3 regions of the Streptomyces sp. NPDC023541 genome follow, and region 2 is predicted to be linked to each of the others. Evidence: predicted binding sites of a transcription regulator. Region 2 holds the regulator's gene; each other region holds the start of a gene.
What was found. The regulator HrcA, encoded in region 2, represses chaperone genes, less so after heat shock. The targets are predictions, from matches to a motif close to TTNGCACTCNGNNNNNCNGAGTGCNAA.
Positions count from the first base shown of each region.

Region 1: the regulator HrcA is predicted to act here: its motif matches at 1,442-1,468, upstream of groES (co-chaperone GroES).
Region 3: the regulator HrcA is predicted to act here: its motif matches at 1,486-1,512, upstream of groL (chaperonin GroEL).

Region 1 covers NZ_JBVHJO010000005.1:318,371-320,637, forward strand. The annotation lists gene groL (chaperonin GroEL) at 1-878, opposite strand, end outside; gene groES (co-chaperone GroES) at 990-1,298, opposite strand; gene ACZ3X1_RS14990 (FtsW/RodA/SpoVE family cell cycle protein) at 2,015-2,267, shown strand, end outside.
Region 2 covers NZ_JBVHJO010000002.1:232,337-234,603, reverse strand. The annotation lists gene dnaJ (molecular chaperone DnaJ) at 1-431, opposite strand, end outside; gene hrcA (heat-inducible transcriptional repressor HrcA) at 432-1,448, opposite strand; gene ACZ3X1_RS04980 (MBL fold metallo-hydrolase) at 1,601-2,267, shown strand, end outside.
Region 3 covers NZ_JBVHJO010000007.1:488,744-491,010, forward strand. The annotation lists gene groL (chaperonin GroEL) at 1-1,354, opposite strand, end outside; gene ACZ3X1_RS20685 (cold-shock protein) at 1,739-1,945, opposite strand.

The DNA.
Region 1 (2,267 bases), on a different contig from region 2:
GCCATGTCCTGCAGCATCGCCTTGCGGCGGTCACCGAAGCCGGGGGCCTTGACGGCCACCGCGTTGAAGGTGCCGCGGATCTTGTTGACGACGAGGGTGGAGAGCGCCTCGCCCTCGACGTCCTCGGCGATGATCAGCAGCGGCTTGGAGCCACCCGCCTGGATGACCTTCTCCAGCAGCGGCAGGAGGTCCTGGATGGAGGAGATCTTGCCCTGGTTGATCAGGATGTACGGGTCGTCGAGGACGGCCTCCATACGCTCCTGGTCGGAGACCATGTACGGGGAGAGGTAGCCCTTGTCGAAGGCCATGCCCTCGGTGAACTCCAGCTCCAGGCCGAAGGTGTTGGACTCCTCGACGGTGATGACACCGTCCTTGCCGACCTTGTCCATCGCCTCGGCGATGAGCTCGCCGACCTGCTGGTCCTGCGCGGAGAGCGCAGCCACGGCGGCGATGTCGGACTTGTCCTCGATCGGGCGGGCCGTCGCGAGGAGCTCGTCGGAGACGGCCTTGACCGCGGCGTCGATGCCCTTCTTCAGGGCGGCCGGGGACGCGCCCGCGGCGACGTTGCGCAGACCCTCGCGGACCAGCGCCTGGGCCAGCACGGTGGCGGTGGTGGTGCCGTCACCCGCGATGTCGTTGGTCTTGGTCGCCACCTCCTTCACGAGCTGCGCGCCCAGGTTCTCGTACGGGTCGTCCAGCTCGACCTCGCGGGCGATGGTGACACCGTCGTTGGTGATGGTGGGGGCGCCGAACTTCTTGTCGATGACGACGTTGCGGCCCTTGGGGCCGATCGTCACCTTGACCGTGTCGGCAAGCTTGTTGACGCCGCGCTCGAGGGCGCGACGGGCGTCCTCGTCGAACTTCAGGATCTTCGCCATGGGAGCGGTTCAGCCCTCTCGAAAACTCGGTTTAACGGGCTGCGCCCCTCGCCGCCCGGCAATCAGCGGGGTGACCAGGGGCGCAGCTCAAAGCAGTACTGATGAAGAGAATTACTTCTCGACGATCGCGAGCACGTCGCGGGCCGAGAGGACGAGGTATTCCTCGCCGCTGTACTTCACTTCGGTGCCGCCGTACTTGCTGTAGAGCACGATGTCGCCGACGGTGACGTCCAGCGGGAGACGCTGGCCGTCCTCGAAGCGACCCGGACCGACCGCGAGGACGACGCCCTCCTGGGGCTTCTCCTTCGCGGTGTCCGGGATGACCAGGCCGGAGGCCGTGGTCTGCTCGGCGTCGAGCGGCTGGACCACAATGCGGTCCTCAAGCGGCTTGATGGCAACCTTGGAGCTGGCGGTCGTCACGATCCGACCTCCCCCTTCGGAGATCCGGGGTTAACTGTCTGAGGTGGCGACCAGGTCGATCCGTCGTCGCGGGTGCCGGATCTGCCTGTCGCTGTGTTGGCACTCACCGGGGGCGAGTGCCAGGTGCGAGACTATTCCGGCGATTAGCACTCGGTCAAGCGGAGTGCCAATTCCCGTCGGCCGGGCGTTGCGCGGATCCCCTGCGGGGGGCCTCGGCGGACCGGTCGGCACTGGGGAGCCGGCGGCCTCCAGCAGGCCCGAGCTGCGGCCGATTCCGGGCGGGCGGCCCGGCCGATCCCCTGCGGGGTGCTGACGGTGTGCGGGTGGCCGGTGCCCCGCACGAGGATCTCCTGAGCTCGGTGGGGGCGAGCATCTCGCGGCCGTACCCGGCGAGTCCCGCCTCCCTCCCGGGCCGAGGAGCCTTCTGCACACCCCCACCCCACCGCCGGCTCCGGCAGCACCCACACCCGGGATCCCGGTACGCCTTCCCGCCCGGACCGGCTTCGCCAGTGCCCGGGGATCCCCCGGGGCTTCGGAAGGAACCTTGGGGAGGCCATCAACGTCGTTGATGACATGAAGATAAAGCGCCTCATTGCCGAGCAGAACGGACCCAAAGCCTCCGCCGGCCCCGGCGAACGGAGCGCCTCCGCCGATCCGGGAGGCCCGCTACCCCCCGCGCCCTTCCCGTCCGCCCCCAGGGACGTCAGCGGCATCCCGTGCGTGGACTGAGGCCGCTGACGGCGGCGGGCGCCCGCCGTCGCACCGAGGCGCTGCTCCTCGCCTTCGTCATCGCCATCGCCGTCTTCGGGCACGCGGCCGCGGGCCTCGCGATGAACGGCGAGCTCCCGCCCAACCTCGCCGGCTTCGCCATCAGCATGACGCTGCTGTCGCTGGTGGGACACCTGGGCGTGCGCCGCTTCGCGGCCTACGCGGACCCGCTCGTCTTCCCGCTCGCCATGCTGCTGACCG
Region 2 (2,267 bases):
CAGACGACGGCCGTGTCGACCTGGATGTCCTTGGTCGTCCCGAAGGCCGCCTCGTCCAGCTCCAGGTCCAGGCGGATCATGGCGTCCTGGCCGCGGCGGGTACGCGAGCGCGGACCGCGCTGCGAGGCCTGGCCGAAGAAGGCGTCCATGATGTCGGAGAAGTTGCCGAAGCCGCCCGCTCCGAAGCCGCCGGCCCCACCGCCACCGCCCGAGGAGGACAGCGGGTCGCCCCCGAGGTCGTAGACCTGCTTCTTCTGCGGGTCCGAGAGCACCTCGTAGGCCGCGTTGATCTCCTTGAAGCGCTCCTGCGTCTTCGGGTCCGGATTCACGTCCGGGTGAAGTTCACGCGCGAGGCGCCGGAAGGCCTTCTTGATCTCGTCCTGCGATGCGTCGCGGCGTACGCCGAGAACGGCGTAGTAGTCGGTGGCCACTTACGACTCCGCCAGGATCTGTCCGACGTAACGTGCCACTGCGCGTACCGCTCCCATCGTTCCGGGGTAGTCCATGCGGGTCGGTCCGACCACGCCGAGTTTGGCGACCGTTTCGCCGCCCGAACCGTAACCGACCGAGACGACCGACGTGGAGTTGAGCCCCTCGTAGGCGTTCTCGTGCCCGATCCTTACGGCCATTCCCGACTCATTGGCCTCGCCGAGCAGCTTGAGGAGCACGACCTGCTCCTCCAGCGCCTCCAGCACCGGCCTGATCGTCAGGGGGAAATCGTGTCCGAAGCGGGTGAGATTGGCGGTACCGCCGATCATCAGCCGCTCCTCCGCCTCCTCGACCAGGGTTTCGAGGAGGGTCGACAGCACGGTGGAGACCGTGCCGCGGTCGTCGGCCTCGAAGGATTCCGGGAGGTCCTGGACGAGCGGGGGGACGTCGGTGAAGCGCCGGCCGACGACCCTGCTGTTGAGCCGGGCCCGCAGGTCGGCGAGCGAGGCCTCGCTGAAGGGGCTCGGGCAGTCGACGAGCCGCTGCTCGACGCGTCCGGTGTCCGTGATCAGTACGAGCATCAGACGCGCGGGGGCGAGCGAGAGCAGCTCCACGTGCCGGACGGTCGACCGGGTCAGGCTCGGGTACTGCACGACCGCGACCTGCCGGGTGAGCTGCGCGAGCAGCCGCACCGTACGGCCCACGACGTCGTCGAGGTCGACGGCTCCGTCGAGGAAGTTCTGGATGGCCCGGCGCTCGGGCGTCGACAACGGCTTGACCCCCGCCAGCTTGTCGACGAAGAGGCGGTAGCCCTTGTCGGTGGGGATCCGGCCGGCGCTGGTGTGGGGCTGGGCGATGTAGCCCTCTTCCTCCAGCACCGCCATGTCGTTGCGCACGGTGGCGGGCGAGACGCCGAGCCGGTGCCGCTCGGTGAGCGCCTTGGAGCCGACCGGCTCCTCCGTCCCGACGTAGTCCTGGACGATGGCGCGCAGCACTTCGAGTCTGCGTTCGCTGAGCATGCGCACACCTCCAGCGTGATCCGTTGCCGTGTTCTGCCGAGTTCTGGCGTTCGTTGGCACTCTGTCCGTTCGAGTGCCAAGAATCCCCCGCTCAGTGTACGGCCGGGTACGGAGACCCTGGCAAGGGAGGCCCGCCAGGGTAGCGTCGCGGCATGGACGTGCGATGGGAAGAGGCGGGCTGGGAACGGCTCACCGGACGGGCCGGCCGGCGGCGTCTGCCGGTGTGGGACTGCACGGTGGGACTGGTGGTGGGGGACGAGTCCGTCCTCCTGATCGACCCCGGTTCGAGCGTGCGCGAGGGCGCGCGGGTGCGGGCGGAGGCCGAGCGGCTGACGGGCCGGAGCGTGACCCATATCGCATTCACGCACGGTCATTTCGACCACGTGCTGGGAGCGTCCGCCTTCGCGGGGGTCGAGGTCTTCGGGGCGGTCGGACTGGACGCGCTGCTCGCGTCGGGCCGCGAGGAGCTGCGCGGGGACGCGGTGCGGCACGGGCTCGCGGAGGAGGAGGCGGCCGAGGCGGTGGACCAGCTGGTGCTGCCCGCCCATCCGGTCTCGGGCGAGTGGACGCTGGAGCTGGGCGGGGTGCAGGTGCTGCTGGCCAACGTGGGGCCCGGGCACACCGGGCACGACCTGGCCGTCTTCGTCCCGGGCGAGCGCGAGACGGTGTTCTGCGGGGACCTGGTGGAGGAGTCGGGCGAGCCGTCGGCCGGCCCGGACGCGGTGCCGCGGCAGTGGCCCGCCGCCCTGGACCGGCTGCTGTCGCTGGGCGGTGAGGACGCGCTGTACGTGCCGGGTCACGGAGCGGTGGTCACCGCTG
Region 3 (2,267 bases), on a different contig from region 2:
CGATCTGCTTCAGCGGGGCCTCCAGCGCGAGCTTCACGGCGTTGGCGCCGGTCGCCTCGTCACCCTCCAGCTCCAGCTTCTCGAAGACCGCGGAGGCCTGCAGCAGGGCCACGCCACCACCGGCGACGATGCCCTCCTCGACGGCCGCCTTCGCGTTGCGAACGGCGTCCTCGATGCGGTGCTTGCGCTCCTTGAGCTCGACCTCGGTCGCGGCACCGGCCTTGATGACGGCCACGCCGCCGGCCAGCTTCGCGAGGCGCTCCTGGAGCTTCTCGCGGTCGTAGTCCGAGTCGGAGTTCTCGATCTCGGCGCGGATCTGGTTCACGCGACCGGCGACCTGGTCGCTTTCACCGGCACCGTCGACGATGGTCGTCTCGTCCTTGGTGATGACGACCTTGCGGGCGCGGCCGAGCAGGTCCAGGCCCGCGTTCTCGAGCTTGAGGCCGACCTCCTCGGAGATGACCGTGCCGCCCGTGAGGATGGCGATGTCACCGAGCATGGCCTTGCGGCGGTCGCCGAAGCCCGGGGCCTTGACGGCGACGGACTTGAAGGTGCCGCGGATCTTGTTGACGACCAGGGTCGACAGGGCCTCGCCCTCGACGTCCTCGGCGATGATCAGCAGCGGCTTGCCGGACTGCATGACCTTCTCCAGGAGCGGCAGCAGGTCCTTGACCGAGCCGATCTTGGAGTTGACGATCAGGATGTACGGGTCGTCGAGGGACGACTCCATGCGCTCCATGTCGGTGGCGAAGTACGCCGAGATGTAGCCCTTGTCGAAGCGCATGCCCTCGGTGAGCTCCAGCTCCAGACCGAAGGTCTGGGACTCCTCGACGGTGATGACGCCTTCCTTGCCGACCTTGTCCATGGCCTCGGCGATGAGCTCGCCGATCTGGGTGTCGGCGGCGGAGATGGAGGCCGTGGAAGCGATCTGCTCCTTGGTCTCGACATCCTTGGCCTGGGCGAGCAGGGCGGCGGAGACGGCCTCGACGGCCTTCTCGATTCCACGCTTGAGGGCCATCGGGTTGGCACCGGCGGCCACGTTGCGCAGGCCCTCGCGGACGAGCGCCTGGGCCAGGACGGTGGCGGTGGTCGTACCGTCGCCGGCGACGTCGTCCGTCTTCTTGGCGACTTCCTTGACCAGCTCGGCGCCGATCTTCTCGTACGGGTCCTCGAGCTCGATCTCCTTGGCGATGGAGACACCATCGTTGGTGATCGTGGGGGCGCCCCACTTCTTCTCAAGGACGACGTTGCGACCCTTGGGGCCAAGGGTGACCTTGACGGCGTCGGCGAGCTGGTTCATCCCACGCTCGAGGCCGCGACGGGCCTCCTCGTCGAACGCAATGATCTTGGCCATCTGAAGTGGTCCTCCCGGACAGCGGTGGATTGCTCCCAGGACCGCGCCCGCGCCCGCGACGGACGGCCTGCGTGCCCGGCGGTTCCTTCCCACCGGACCCTGCGGGCCTCACCGACCCGGTCCTCGTTTCAGTAGCACTCTCACTCGTAGAGTGCTAACGCCAATGATTAGCACTCGACCCCCGAGAGTGCAAGCGGCTTCGAAGAAGCCTCGATGAGGGGTGGCGGTCGGGTGACGGGTGCGCGCAAGCGGCTCGGGGGGACGATCCCGGCGCCGTCGGGCGCACACGCGAGGGGCCCACATCCCGTGTCCGGGATGTGGGCCCCTCGTGGATCTTCCGGGTCTTCGACGGAAGACCGAGCGTCGGTGGTCGATGCTCCGGGACTAGCCGAGCGCGAGCTTGACCATGTCCGCCTGCGGACCCTTCTGGCCCTGCGAGATCTCGAACTCGACCCGCTGACCCTCTTCAAGGGTGCGGTACCCGTCCATCTGGATGGCGCTGTAGTGGACGAACACATCCGCACCACCGTCGACCGCGATGAAGCCGTAGCCCTTCTCCGCGTTGAACCACTTGACGGTGCCCTGAGCCATGCCTAACTCCCCTATTACTGGCCCTTGCGCGGGAACGCACTTCGCGTTCCCGGGTCAGAACTTGCGTCGGAACGCGTCGACCGAGGCTGAATGTATCTGCGCGAGTGCTGTCTGCAACAGGTCAATCCGACGAGAAATCTGGACACCGAGAAACATTGAAATAGAGTGAAAATTTGGCATATTCCAGGGCAACTCGGGCCCCGCATATCTCGCCAAAGCCCCATACCGCGCCTGCACATTGACCCGATGTCGACCCTCACGCGACCCGTTCATATGCAGCGGGCAAGTCCAGCGGAGGGGACTTCCCCAACTCTACCGTGCC